Regions from separate parts of the Candidatus Enterococcus clewellii genome, predicted to be linked through region 1. Evidence: predicted binding sites of a transcription regulator. Region 1 holds the regulator's gene; the other holds the start of a gene.

What was found. Region 1 encodes NrdR, which represses ribonucleotide reductase genes. Its sites were predicted from a motif close to ACACNATATATNGTGT; they were not measured.
Region 2: a site for NrdR is predicted at 3,401-3,416, ahead of nrdH (glutaredoxin-like protein NrdH). Genes of this name have one in related genera too.

Annotation. Positions count from the first base shown of each region.
Region 1 covers NZ_CP147247.1:986,205-993,598, forward strand. The annotation lists gene clpB (ATP-dependent chaperone ClpB) at 1-1,024, opposite strand, end outside; gene A5888_RS04630 (hypothetical protein) at 1,458-1,934, opposite strand; gene dnaI (primosomal protein DnaI) at 2,094-3,023, opposite strand; gene A5888_RS04640 (replication initiation and membrane attachment family protein) at 3,026-4,435, opposite strand; gene nrdR (transcriptional regulator NrdR) at 4,448-4,933, opposite strand; gene coaE (dephospho-CoA kinase) at 5,084-5,674, opposite strand; gene mutM (DNA-formamidopyrimidine glycosylase) at 5,671-6,516, opposite strand; gene polA (DNA polymerase I) at 6,648-7,394, opposite strand, start outside.
Region 2 covers NZ_CP147247.1:2,107,835-2,115,228, reverse strand. The annotation lists gene nrdF (class 1b ribonucleoside-diphosphate reductase subunit beta) at 1-453, opposite strand, end outside; gene nrdE (class 1b ribonucleoside-diphosphate reductase subunit alpha) at 588-2,747, opposite strand; gene nrdI (class Ib ribonucleoside-diphosphate reductase assembly flavoprotein NrdI) at 2,728-3,105, opposite strand; gene nrdH (glutaredoxin-like protein NrdH) at 3,108-3,332, opposite strand; gene A5888_RS10090 (FeoA family protein) at 3,840-4,307, shown strand; gene feoB (ferrous iron transport protein B) at 4,311-6,458, shown strand; gene A5888_RS10080 (FeoB-associated Cys-rich membrane protein) at 6,464-6,595, shown strand; tRNA gene A5888_RS10075 (tRNA-Lys) at 6,807-6,879, shown strand; gene A5888_RS10070 (hypothetical protein) at 7,326-7,394, shown strand, end outside.

The DNA.
Region 1 (7,394 bases):
CTTTCACCAACACCTTTTGGAAACGACGTTCCAACGCTTTGTCCTTTTCCATGTATTGACGGTACTCATCAAGAGTTGTCGCACCAATCAAATGTAACTCGCCACGAGCAAGCATTGGCTTCAAGAGATTTCCGGCATCCATACTGCCTTCCGTCTTTCCTGCGCCAACAATATTATGAATCTCATCAATGAAAAGAATGATACGGCCATCACTCTTTTTCACTTCCTTCAAAACACCCTTTAATCGTTCTTCGAACTCTCCACGGAATTTAGCCCCGGCAATCAGCGCACCCATATCTAAAGAAAAAATGGTCTTATCTTTCAAGTTTTCGGGTACATCCTTACGCACGATCCGCTGCGCTAAGCCTTCAACGATTGCGGTCTTACCGACACCTGGTTCACCCATCAAAACAGGGTTGTTCTTCGTTTTTCTGGATAAAATACGGATCACATCACGGATTTCCTCGTCACGACCAATGATTGGATCTTGTTTGCCACTTCTGACCTGTTGAACCAAGTCCACACCATATTTTTCCAATGCTTTATATTGTTCTTCCTGATTTTGAGAAGTCACTTTTTCCCCACCTCTCATATCTTCAATATTTTTTCTCAATTCTTTTTCTGTTATTCCCTGACGTTGCAAATATTTCGTCAATCGATAATTTTTCAGCTTCATCAGCGCCAATACAACAATTTCTGTTGAAAGAAATTCATCTTGAAAGGCTTCTCTCAATTTATCCCCTTCGCTGAACAAGCTAAACAAATTCTGACTCATTGTCTGACCATACTGAACATTTCCACCCTCAATACTTGGGTATTCATCCAGTGCCAAATCGACCTCTCGTTCAAAAGCATCGACATCCAAGCCGGCATCCGTATAAAAGTTACGTACAAAATGATTGGGCTGTAAAAATATTTTCCACAGGTGAGCTATATCTATTTCCTGGTGACGACGGGTAACAGCGATCTGTTGTGCTTCAGCAATTGCTTCCTGCAAAGTCGTAGTCATTTTTTCAATCTTCATAAAGGTTTCCTCCTAAACATGGTGATCTATATTCATTCTATAACATTTCCTATTCTTCAATTTAAACAAAGGGATAGCTAGTATAAACCTATCACTTCTACAAAATTTTCGTTTGACTATCTTCGATTTTATTATGAGCTTCTCTCCCATAAAATTCAAAGATAATGAATGTTTATGATTAAATTATACCCAATTGGTCAGTAAAGGTCAAACGTTATCTACTCTTTTTTTCATCCTTCTTTTCCACTCGCTCATCATTGATTTCCCTGCTATCCAGTGTAACAAATCCTTTCTTAATAAAAATCAGTCTGCAGGACTAAAACAAGTCATTTAGTACATTCTTTTGCTCTTGCTTGATTATGCACCACTGTTAATGCAAAAAAAGACTGCCGATACTCAGTTTGTTTTACTAAGTATCGACGGTCCTATCTATTTACTCTTCTACTTTTTCAATTAACGTGATGGAATTCCCCGGTATTTGAGGCGGAATCGACATCGTCATTATCGGCAATTCCGCTAATGTGAAACGAATCTTATCACCGGATTTTAATTGCTCCACTGTTAACCCTTCAGCTAATTGCTTTTCTTGCGCATTCAATATCACGCCATTATTTTGAAAATTCGGCAACATTTCTTCCGGATCGGAAACGGCTCCTATTTCATGTAAGGTTATCCGTATACTGCCATCACTTTCCGTTTCAGTAGCATCTTCTGCTAATACACCCGTAAAGACAGAAGCTTCAGATACTTCATCCCCTGATCCAGATGTACTATTTGTCGATTGGTTCGTTGATTGTTCTGTCGACATATTCGTCTCACTACTTTCCTTAGTGTTATTCTTTTGTTGCCCACACGCACCAAGTAAAACAAGCATAGTAGCAGCTGCAATAACCATTTTCAATTTCTTCATACTTCCACTCTCCCACTTTTTGTTATTATAAGAACTAACACTAGTTTAAAAGGAAATCCCACTCATGTAAATCAACACGCTGGAATGTTAAAGAAAATTAATCAAAATTTTGAAAAAGGCAGCACAAGATATTTTTCTATCTTGCACTGCCTTTCATTTTTAACCATTCCTACGGTCTTGTCCACTCAAGGTAATTTCCTTCGCCAAATAACGGATACGCTCCATCAGACGCTTCGCCTTCAAAGGTTCCTGTTCACCACGTTGAGATATGGTCAAGTGCTCCTCTAAAGCTCTCATATCCAAATTGGAGGAGAAGAAGGTTACCAACTGCTCCTGCATACGGTACTGGAGAATCACACTTAACACATCATCTCTAATCCAGCTCGTCATTGATTCAGCACCAATATCATCGATCATCAAAACTGGTGCTTTCTTTACCGCATCGAGTTTTACACCCACAAGATCTTTGGCAATCGCCTGCTTCATCTCAACAGTAAATGTTGGAAAATGAATGATCGTTGTCAAAACGCCATCTTTCGCCAACTCATTGGCCACTGCACCTAAAAGGTAGGATTTCCCTACACCAAAGGTTCCTTGTAAATATAGCCCTTTATGAAACTCACGAGGATTGGATACATACGCATCAATAAATTTTGTTGCTTCGCTTAATGCTTCAAAACGTCCACTTGACGATCGGTCAAATTTAGCAAAAGTAGCTTGACGAACATCTTTAGGCATCGTTACTGCACTGACACGTTTGCGCAATTCTTCCTCTTTCTGTTTTGCAATAAGTATCTCAGTCGGAACATATGTGACGTCAATATAATGGAAATTCAAGGTCAATCTAGGTTCATAGCCAGGTGCAATCATTGAAGGATCGTTCAAATGAAACTTCTTTTTCTCCTGTACAAACTCATACAGCTTTGAATAACTCTTCTCAATATCCTCATCTGTCAGTTGCTCTCGATGATCGGCAATGAATTTTTTTACATCTGAATCATCCATCACAGTTTGAATCAACTCGTTAAAACGATCATTCAGTTCTCTGCTTCGGATGATTTTTGACATTTCTTTTCCTACATCTTCCATTATCACTCACCTCGTCTCCGTAAAAATTCTTCCATTTCTCTATCCAGCTTTTCCTGTACTTCTTTTGACAATTTTTCTTCCGGCACTGGATTATCGACCCAATCCGGCAGCTTTTCCTGTCGCACGACTTGCTGGCGTTTATTCGATGAAAAGTTTTTGTTCTGTCGTTTCTTTTGATTGTCTGCTTGTTTTTCTTTTAGATACGTCATCGCTTTTTCCGGTGAAAAAATCCCTTTTTTCGCCCAGTCATTGGCAATGGTATTGACATAACTGCTTGTGAGAGTCGGCTGTTTTTGGATGATCAGCACATACGAAATCAAGATATTGATCACACTATTTGGTAAGCCGGAACGCTTAACCAGATTTTCAACGATCCTCTCTTCTTGTCCTGTCCCAAATCCGCCAGTTTCTTTCTGAACAGCTGCTAAATACCGCAACGGAGGAATACTTTCACTATCAATGATTGAACGAATATCAGCATCTGAAAACCCATCTTTTTTCAATGAATTAAAACGATAAGAACGTTGCTCCTCCTCTGTCAAAGCAACCTGTTCATTTCTTCGTACTTGGCTGTGCTTTTGTTGTCGATTCTCACGATACGAACGATCAACAACCTGTCGCAAAGCTCTTCGATTGATTTCATTGGTATGGTAATCAAAAGAGGATTTTACAAATTCCAACATTTCCAACTCATCTGTTCCGTACATGCGGTTATAAAGGTAGATTTCTTCTTTCAAACCATTAGCGTCTTTAGGCAGCTTAAGACCAAAATGTTCGAGCTGCAATAGAAAGAAGTCCCAGTCAAACAACGTAGGATCAACGACCGAAAGCGTTCGTTTGGTCACAGGATCATCAAAGGCGCTTTTGATAGCTTGCAAGCGAGAACCTTCTGTAATTAGCTGTTCCTCTCTGAACGAATAAACCTCTTTAAACCCAGAGGAAATATTTTCATAGCCGTTCAACGGGAAATATTCTGGTCGGAAGCGATCAAACAATTGATCGAATTTCTTTTCTCCAACCCGATTAAAAAGCGTCAATGACAGAATTTCATCTTTAAAAAAACTTTCCGTGTTTTCCGGTTGATTCAAACGATATATATAAGTCAAACCTAACTCAGGTTCTTCTTTAACAAAGGTATCCAGTAATCCGATACCTTCTAATTTGGCCCGTGCTTCTTCTAGCTGTCGACTCCCCATATCCAATAATAGAATCAGGTCCTTATGAAACAACGCTTCACTTAAGCCTGAGGAATGAACTTCTGACAGTAGAGTTAAAAACAGACTATACGCACTAGCGCCTACAATTGGCTGGTATAAAAAAGTTAAAATTTCTTTTTCCTGATCAGAAAAAGGACGATTGACTAATACCTTAAACACCTGTTTTGGTTGGATCTCTTTCCTGTTGTTTTTCACGGAAAGACCTCCCTATTCTTGCTCCGCATCTTTTTTCTCAGAATTCGCCTTATCAACGATTTCCTGCAATTCCTTCAAGAATACACTCATATCCTTGAACTGACGATATACGCTGGCAAAACGAATGTAAGAAATCTCATCTAAAGTAACCAGATCCTCCATCACATACTCACCGATTAATGTTGTGGACACTTCATTTTCGCCCAATTCTCGTACACGATTCTCCACATTATCAACGATTTTTACCATTTGTTCCATAGTAACAGGTCTCTTCTCCGCTGAACGAATCAACCCTCTCAAAATTTTCTCTCTATTGAATTCTTCACGATCACCATTTTTCTTAATGACTAACAGGGGAGCTGCTTCGATCCGTTCGAATGTCGTGAAACGATTATGACAACTCTCGCACTCTCTTCTTCTTCTAATGGCTCTTCCATCATCAGCCTGACGACTGTCGATTACTCTGGAATTGTTATGATGACATCTTGGACAACGCACAGTGATCACCTCGTTTTTATTTATTTTAGTAGTAGTTATATTATAACATGAAACATTTGATATACCAGTGATTCAAAGGGATTTCTTCCTACCTGAGCTTTCAAGACAAGAGAAGCGATTCTCCTAGCAAAAAATCACCTTTCTTCTCTATTATTTTTTCTTTTTTAACCAATCATGAACTTGATTTTCCAACTGTACCATTGTTCCTTGATTATCAAATACAACATCGGCTTTTGCTTTTTTTAGCTCAATTGATTCCTGACTTTTTACTCGCTGGATTGCTTCCGCTTCAGTCAATGCATCTCTTTTCATCAGCCGTTTAACTTGTAAAGACTCTGGGATATAGACGACTGCCACCTGATCTACATGGCATTCATACCCTTGCTCATATAAAAGTGGAATATCTGCGATTACCAGGTCACTTTCTTTTGTCGCTAACTGGATGTCACCAATTATAGCTTCTTCTAAAAATGGCGCTAATAATTGATTTAATTTTTCTCGCTGTTTCTCATCAGAAAAGATCAATTTTCCTAATGCTTTTCGGTTCAACGAACCATCTGAGTTCAGCATCTCCTCACCAAACACATTGACAATGGCTTGTAGTCCAGGTGTTCCTGGCTCTACGACTCTACGAGCGATTTGATCAGAATCAACGATTGGATAACCGGCTTTTCTAAACACCTCTACAGCAGTACTTTTACCAGTTGCAATACTACCTGTTACTCCCAATATTAGAGTCATTTGGTCTTCCTCACTTTCACTCTTTGACAGTTTGGACAAAAGTGCGTACCACGTTGAGCCACTTTTATTTTTTGAATCGGTGTTCCGCAACGAAGACATGGTTCTCCTGTTTGCCCATATGCATGAAGAGAAATCTGAAATTTCCCAGCTTCTCCCAATGCATTCAAATAGCTGCGAATCGTCGTGCCGCCAGCTTCCACTGCACGTGCCAACACATCAATGATCGCTTGATATAGAAGTTCGGTCTCTTTTTTTGTCAATGTGTTTGCGGGCTGCTCCGGATGTATTTTCGATTCCCATAACGCCTCATCTACATAGATATTTCCCAGCCCAGTGACAAGTTTTTGATCCAACAAAAGTGGCTTGATTGCTTTATGGTGCTTTTTCAGATTGGTTTGAAATGGTTGCAATAGAAACATTTCTGGAATTGGTTCGGGTCCTAATGCTAAAATCCCTTTGTATTCATTTGATTTGTCCTTTTCAACAAGAACCATTCGACCAAATTTTCGTACATCCAAATAGCGTAGCTCGGTATCATCTGTAAAGGTAAAGCGGACATGCGTATGTTTCATCACAGGATCATTTTTAGATTCATGAAATTCATATTTTCCCTCCATCCGAAGATGGGAAACCATATCAAAATCTGTCAGCTTGAAAATCAAAAATTTCCCTCGCCGTTCCATTTTTTCTATCGTTTGCCCTTGAAGAGAGAGCGAAAATAATTCTTTTTCCGGCTGTTCGATAATCCTTCCCCACAGCACCTCTACCGATGCTATCGTCTTACCAGTAACCAATTTCTCCAACCCTTTTCGAACTGTTTCTACCTCTGGTAATTCTGGCATATTCTCTGCCTCCAATCCGTTGTCTTCTTTATATGATTTACTCAAAATGCTTTTTTATTCATACTAAGTAAAGCTGCAAAATGGGACATTAGCCGAATTGCTAACATCCCACTGTACTTCTTTACTATTACTTATTTCGCTTCATACCATGTCTTCCCCCAGCTACTGTCTGTAACTAGCGGCACATGAAGACTTACAGCATTTTCCATTTCCTCTTTAACAATTTCCTCCAGTTTTTTCAGTTCCGCTTCCGGCACTTCAAAAACCAGCTCATCGTGAACCTGTAACAGCATGGTTGCTTCAAGATTTTCTCTCTTCAAGCGGTCTGCCATATTAATCATCGCCAACTTCAAAATATCAGCTGCGCTTCCCTGAATCGGCGTGTTGATGGCTGTTCTCTCGGCGAAAGACCGAAGATTGAAATTGCGTGAATTGATATCATTCAAGTAACGTCTACGATGATACAAGGTCTCAACATAGCCCTTGTCTTTCGCTTCACGTACGATTTCTTCCATATATTTTTTGACCCCTGGATATTTTTCGAAATAGGTGTCAATATACTGCTGCGCCTGTTTTCGAGTGATACCCAAATTTTGGGAAAGTCCATAATCACTAATACCATAAACAATACCAAAGTTTACAGCCTTAGCCTGACGACGCATATTCGGTGTCACATCTTCTGCTTTTTCCAAGCCAAATACTCGCATAGCTGTGCTGGCATGGATATCCTGTCCCTCAATAAATGCTTGCTTCAAATGCTCATCATCTGAAATATGCGCTAATACACGTAACTCGATTTGAGAATAATCCGAAGAAAAAATCAACCAATTTTCATCTCTTGGTACAAAGGCTTGACGAATTTTACGCCCTTCATCCAA
Region 2 (7,394 bases), 1.1 Mb from region 1:
TACTTTTTTCTCTAAGGGTGTTCCATTTTTATAAATTTCATTGATTCTTTCTGCTTTTTTCTGCAGGTAAACATTTGTATTTGTCCATTCAAAAATATCTTCGATTTCCTTTTTTGTATTCAGTGTACTGAAAATAGAAGAATAGCTTTTTGCATGAACAGATTCCATGAATTGAATATTGTTTAGCACGGCTTCTTCATGGGGGGTACGCACGTCTTTTCTTAGTTGATCCATTCCACTTTCGGATTGGACCGTATCAAGTAATGTTAGGCCACCAAACACATAACCGACAGTTTGCTTTTCCATGTCAGAGAGTGTACGCCAGTCATCCAAGTCATTGGACAAAGGAATACGCGTATCTAACCAGAATTGTTCTGTCAGTTTTTCCCAAGTTGATTTATCGATGATATCTTCGATCTCGTTCCAGTTGATCGCTTCATAATAAGTTGCCATTTTATTTCTTCCTTTCTCTTCAGAGGTCCTGTGAGCAGTCAAAAGCGGAGCAGCCTATTTTGAGGAGCCCACTTTTAACCTATGGGTTGCTACATTTAGGGAGTAGATTGTATATAGCGAGCAATCCCTAAACGTTAAATCACACAGCTTTCACATTGATTGCTTCCGATTTCTTCGGAATCCTCTGTAAAGGTCCGTACGTAGTATATTGATTTGATCCCCTTGTGGAAAGCGTAATGACGCAGGATATTCAGATCTCTAGTTGTCTGTTTTGTGCCCTCTTTCCATTCATAAAGGCCTTCCGGTATTTCTGAACGCATGAACAATGTCAGGCTCATTCCTTGGTCCACATGCTGTTGGGCAGTCGCGTAAACATCAATGACTTTACGCATATCCATATCATAGGCAGAGGTGTAGTAAGGAATCGTGTCATTTGCCAGATAAGCTGCAGGGTAGTAAATTTTCCCAATTTTCTTTTCTTGGCGTTCTTCAATCATTCGCGTGATAGGGTGGATGCTGGCACTTGTATCATTGATATAAGAGATAGAGCCATTTGGTGCAACTGCTAAACGATTTTGATGATATAAACCGTCAGTCATAATAGCATCACGCAGCTGTTTCCAGTCCTCTGCTGTTGGAATAAAGATATCGCCAAACAATTCTTTTACTTTATCAAATTGAGGCGTAAAGCTTCCATCTGTATATTTATCAAAGTAAGTTCCATCTGCATAAGCAGATTTTTCAAAGTTATGGAATGATTTTTTATATTCTCTAGCAATGTTATTGCTTTCTACTAAGGTCCAGTAGTTCAACAACATGAAATAGATATTTGTGAAATCCAAGGATTCTTCAGAACCATACATCATATGATTTTTCGCAAAGAAGGTATGCAGACCCATAGCACCTAAACCAATCGTATGACTGAGCTTATTGCCGTTTTGAATCGTAGGAACCACATCAATTTCAGAAGAATCTGTAACAAATGTCAATGCACGCGTCATGGCACGAACAGATTTACCAAAGTCAGGACTTTCCATCAAGTTAACAATATTTGTTGAACCTAGATTACAACTGATATCTGTTCCAAGTACCTCGTATTCCTGTTTTCCATTGATAACAGAAGGTGTTTGTACTTGCAAGATTTCTGAACATAGGTTACTCATGATGATTTTTCCGTCAATTGGGTTTTGCTTGTTTGCTGTATCTATATTGACGATATAAGGATAGCCTGATTCTTGCTGCAATTTAGAAATTTCATTTTCCAAGTCACGCGCTTTGATTTTCTTTTTACGGATATTTGGATTAGCAACTAGGTTGTCATATTCTTCTGTAATATCGATATAAGAGAAAGGTACACCATATTCTTTTTCCACGCTATATGGACTGAATAGGTACATATCTTCATTTTTACGTGCTAGCTCATAAAATTTATCTGGAACAAGAACGCCTAATGATAGAGTTTTCACACGAATTTTTTCATCCGCATTTTCCTTCTTTGTTGATAAAAACATTTCGATATCTGGATGGAAAACATTCAAGTAAACCACGCCGGCTCCTTGACGTTGCCCAAGCTGGTTTGAATAACTAAAGCTATCTTCAAAAAGCTTCATAACAGGAACCACACCACTAGCTGCCCCTTCGTAGCCTTTGATTGGTGCGCCACCTTCACGCAAATTAGAAAGTGTGATACCCACACCGCCTCCAATTCGTGAAAGCTGCAATGCAGAGTTGATCGAACGACCAATACTGTTCATGTCATCTGTTACTTGGATCAAGAAACAGGAAACCAATTCACCACGACGTTGTCTACCCGCATTCAAGAAAGAAGGTGTTGCCGGTTGGTAGCGTTGGTGGATCATTTCATCAGCAAGTGTCAATGCCAATTCTTCGTTTCCATCTGCAAAATACAGTGCATTGAATGCCACACGATCTTCATAGGTTTCAAGGTATTCTGTTCCGGCATTATTTTTCAATGCATATTGAGAATAGAATTTATAGGTAGCCATGAAAGACTTAAATTGGAAATTTTGTTCATCAAGAAATTGATAAAGACGTTCAATAAATGCAATAGAATATTTTTGGATAAATGGCTTTTCGATGTACTCATTTTCAGTTAAAAAATGTATTTTTTCTGTAGCCGTTGCAAATTTCTTTGTATTAGGCAAAACATTCTCATTAAAAAAAGCCTTCAAGGCTTCTTGGTCCTTGTTCAGTGGAATCTGTCCATTGACCGGACGATTGATTTCATTATTCAATTTGAAATAACTGACATCTTTAATTTCTTTCAGACTCAAATTCACTCACTACTTTCTTAAAGGATTCAACATCTTCGGATGTACCGCTGAATTCAAAGGAGAACACAAGGGGTACATGGTAATCTCTGGCAATATCTTTCGCTGTATAGACAAACAGATCAGCAAAATTTCGGTTGCCGCCGCCTGCTACACCACGGAGGTACTCTTTATTATTTTTATGATCCAGAAAATCATTTACGACTTCTGTGATTTCAATATCATAGGTAGGAACAATCAAGAGGAACGGCTCATTTATCTCAAAAAAAGGATTCGCAGGCTCAATCTCATAAGCTGGCAAATCCAATTTTTTTATAAAGCGTCTTGTTTGTCCGGTTACACTAAAATAGACAATTTTCATCATTAGTTCGCCAATTGTTTTAATTGGTCAGGACGGAATCCTACAACTGTTGCTGCATCAGAAGTAATGACAGGCACGCTTTGGAAGCCTTGCTCTTTCAACCAGTCGATCATTTCAGGCTGACTATCGATATTTACTTCCTCATAAGGAATGTGATTTTCATTTAAAAAGCGCTTCGCCATGTTGCATTGGATACAATTATTTTTAGAAAAGATTTTTACGTTCATTGTTTTTTCCCCCTCGTTTAATCTACATTCACTAGTATAAATCTCTTTAAAAAAAAGTCAACACTTAAGCACTACATATTGTGGTCGCTTTTTGATGTAGATACTATGTTTTGTGTTTTTTTAATTTTTATGAAAACCAATGGCTACAAGAGTTTATGCAGGAAAGCATAAGATTTTTCGTTTATAAATAGAGAAAATAAAATTTTTTTGCAGAATTTTCCTAAGGGAAGAACACAAGATATAGGGGCTATTTTTGATTGAGACACAATTTTTAGAAAGAATGCTCCGTTTTCCTGTTTTTCAACCGAAAGAGCATTGACAACCCTTTATTCTAGGAGTATTCTTATTGATAATGATTCTCATTTTCGTTGATGAAAAGGTTGAAACTTTTTCACAAAATAGAAGTGGGAAAATGGACTGGAAAATTGAAACAAATAAGTATCACTATATATAGAAGAAACTGAGGAGGGATTCACTTGGTTTCGCTCAAAAAGAAGGAGGCTACTCATGATTGCTTTGACAGGCGCAGAGTTAAACAAGGTGTACACGGTAAAAATGTTGGATGTTTCAGAAGACATGAAGCGGCACTTGAATGATTTAGGTTTACTGGTTGGCACAAAGATAGCATTGGTGAGTTATGCTAAAGGAAACGGAATTGTTGTTTTACATAGCAGCAGATTGGCATTGGATAGTGCTATATTGAAGCGAATCATGGTCAGTGAGGAAATGGAGTCGGAAGAAAGTTGGTTGTCTTTAGACCTCTTAGAGGTTGGAGAACGAGCAAAGGTGATCAGTGTGTATGGTAAAGGAGCTGTCCGTCGTCGCCTGATGGACATGGGATTGACAAGAAATGCAGAGCTCTTGATTCGTAAACGTGCACCATTAGGCGATCCGATTGAGATCAATCTTAGAGGCTATGAATTGACCTTGAGAAAAAATGAAGCCGAACTGGTTCTGGTAAAGAAAGAGGGGTAAGGTATGGGGTGTAAAGTAGCATTAGCAGGAAATCCCAATAGTGGGAAGACGACGGCGTTCAATGGCCTGACCGGAGCTAGCCAATATGTAGGGAATTGGCCGGGGGTCACTGTTGAGCGTAAAGAAGGAAAATGGAAAAAGGATAAAGCCGTTTTGATTCAAGATTTGCCTGGTATCTATTCGCTGTCTCCTTATACACCGGAAGAAGTGATTGCCCGTGATTATTTGCTGGAAGAACAGCCGGACGTACTCATGAATGTGATTGATGCGACAAATCTCGAGAGAAACCTCTATCTGACGACACAGCTGATTGAATCAGGAATTCCAACTGTTTTATGTTTGAATATGATGGATATTGTTGAAAAGACGGGCAAGCAAATCAACTTTGAAAAACTGGCCTATAGTCTGGATACAGAAGTTATTGGTATCAGCGCGATAAAAAAGAGAAACCTGGATGAGGCAGTTGAAAAAGCGTTGCAGCTTAAGAAGAGTAAACAAGAAATTCACTATCCACAATATGACAAGCGGTTAGAAACAGCTTTGAATGAAATTAGTGAAGTTATTGGTTTTATTGTGCCAAAGAGTCAGGCCCGATTTTATAGCATCAAATTATTTGAAAGAGATATCCACATTACTGAAAAACTAGCGATAAGTACAGAGCAGAAAAAAGAAGTAGAAGAAATTATTCAAATTACTGAAAAGATCTTTGGCGATGACAGTGAGACAATTGTCATTAATGAGCGTTATGAATTCATTGCGCGCTTGATTGCATTGTGTGCTATAGAAAAAGATGAAATCACTTTGAAGTTCAGTGATAAAATTGATCAAATCGTAACGAATCGCTGGTTGGCTCTGCCAATTTTTGCAGTCATCATGTGGTTCATCTATTATCTTTCGATTCAAACCGTCGGGGTAATGATGACTGATTGGGTAAACGAGGAGCTATTCGGGGCGATCATTCCTTCAGCAGTTGGCTCATTACTTGAAAGTTGGCAAGTTGCTAGTTGGATGCAGAGCTTGATTTTAGATGGGATTATTGCAGGTGTTGGCGCTGTTTTGGGCTTCTTGCCACAGCTAGCTGTATTATTCCTATGTCTTGGTTTCTTAGAGGATTGCGGGTATATGGCGAGAATAGCCTTTGTCATGGATCGACTTTTCAGAAAATTTGGCTTGTCAGGTAAATCTTTTATTCCTATGTTGATTGCTACAGGCTGTGGCGTACCGGGAATTATGGCAAGTCGGACGATTGAAAATGAAAAAGACCGTCATATGACGATTATGGTTACAACATTTATGCCCTGCTCGGCAAAACTACCCATCATCGCATTGATTGCTGGTGCATTTTTTCCAAATAGCAGTTGGGTGTCACCGTCTGCCTATTTTCTGGGGATAGGCTCCATTGTTCTTTCTGGGATTGCTTTAAAGAAAACGAAGCTGTTTTCAGGTGATCCAGCGCCATTTATCATGGAACTACCAGCTTACCACATGCCCCACTTAAAAAATGTCCTACGTTATTCTTACGATAGAAGCAAAGCTTTTGCTAAAAAAGCTGGAACGATTATTTTTGTGTCGAGTATCATTATCTGGTTTACGTCAACCTACACACTTACATTACAGGAAGCCGATGGAGAAAATAGTATTCTTGCCGGTCTTGGTCGAATCATTGCACCGATTTTTGCTCCTTTGGGTTGGGGTAACTGGCGTGGCGCAGTGGCGACAATTACAGGTTTGGTTGCGAAAGAAAATGTGATTGGTACCTTTGGCATATTATTTGGGAATCTTGAAGAAGTTTCTGAAAATGGGCAAGAATATTGGACTTTACTTCAGACGGCCTTTACACCTGTCGCTGCCTATTCATTCTTGGCATTCAATCTATTATGCGCGCCTTGCTTTGCCGCGATTGGTGCGATTCGTCGAGAGCTACCAGATTTGAAATGGCTAGCTGGAGCAATTGGTTATCAGTGTGGGTTGGCTTATGTAGTCAGCTTCATCATTTATCAAATTGGTCATGTTGTATTTGAACAAGGGACATTTGGTGTAAATACAGCGATTGCCGTAGCGCTGATTGCAGGTATCATCTACATGCTCGTGCGAAAACCAAAAACTATAGATCAAGAACTGCCGATTCTTACAGCAGTAGAAAGAGGATAGATGAAATGGCAACAATTATTTTAAGTATGATTATTTTTGGCAGTGCCGGCTATGTCGTGTACGCTCGAATCAAAAAAGGGCAGAATTGCTCTGACTGTCATACAACCTGTCCGGTAAAGAAAGAACAGGAATCTTAAGAATCAAACAATAAAATGGCACTGTAGCCGCCAAAAGAAAGACAAGAGCGAGCAACAAGTCGATGCTTGATAATCCTTGTTGCCTCGCTTAAGATAGGACGAGTAGTAGGTAAAAGAGACAGAAAACATGAGAGGAATGTTGGATTGAAATTTATCTAATATTTCACTTGAATATGTAAGACTCTGGTGCTACAATAGTAAAGTATTGTTTGGGACGTTAGCTCAGTTGGTAGAGCAGCTGACTCTTAATCAGCGGGTCGCGGGTTCGAGCCCCTCACGTCCCATTGGGTGCCAAACCCACGAGAATGGTATTCTGTCGGCGTCTTCGGACGTTTCGAAGACGGAATGCGCATTCTCTTTTTTTTGTTTGGCAAATGTTCAATGACTAAAAATGCCTACTTATTTTATATGTTGGTTTATAGAAACTATTTCATAGTATGGGATTCAATTTATTCCTCCTATGTTACTTACGAGAGAGAATAAACACTTAGTTGCCCTATTCTAATGAAAATCGCTGAGAGATCTTTTTTTCTTTTGAAGGTATGATTACTGGTATTGTTCAATCGATTAGAACGAGTGATAAACTAGAAAAAAAAAGAGAGCTACTTCCTGTGTGTGCATCCAGTAGATGAAATAATTTTTTTGGTAAGTTCTGATTAGTACCACATATAAACTGCTACATTTCTCCTGGCATGGTAAAATAGAAGTACAAAGACAGGAGGGATTACTCATGGAAGAAACAATCTTTTTTAATCTAGGGAATGCAATTGCTGCAAGCAAAGACGAAAAGGAATTAATG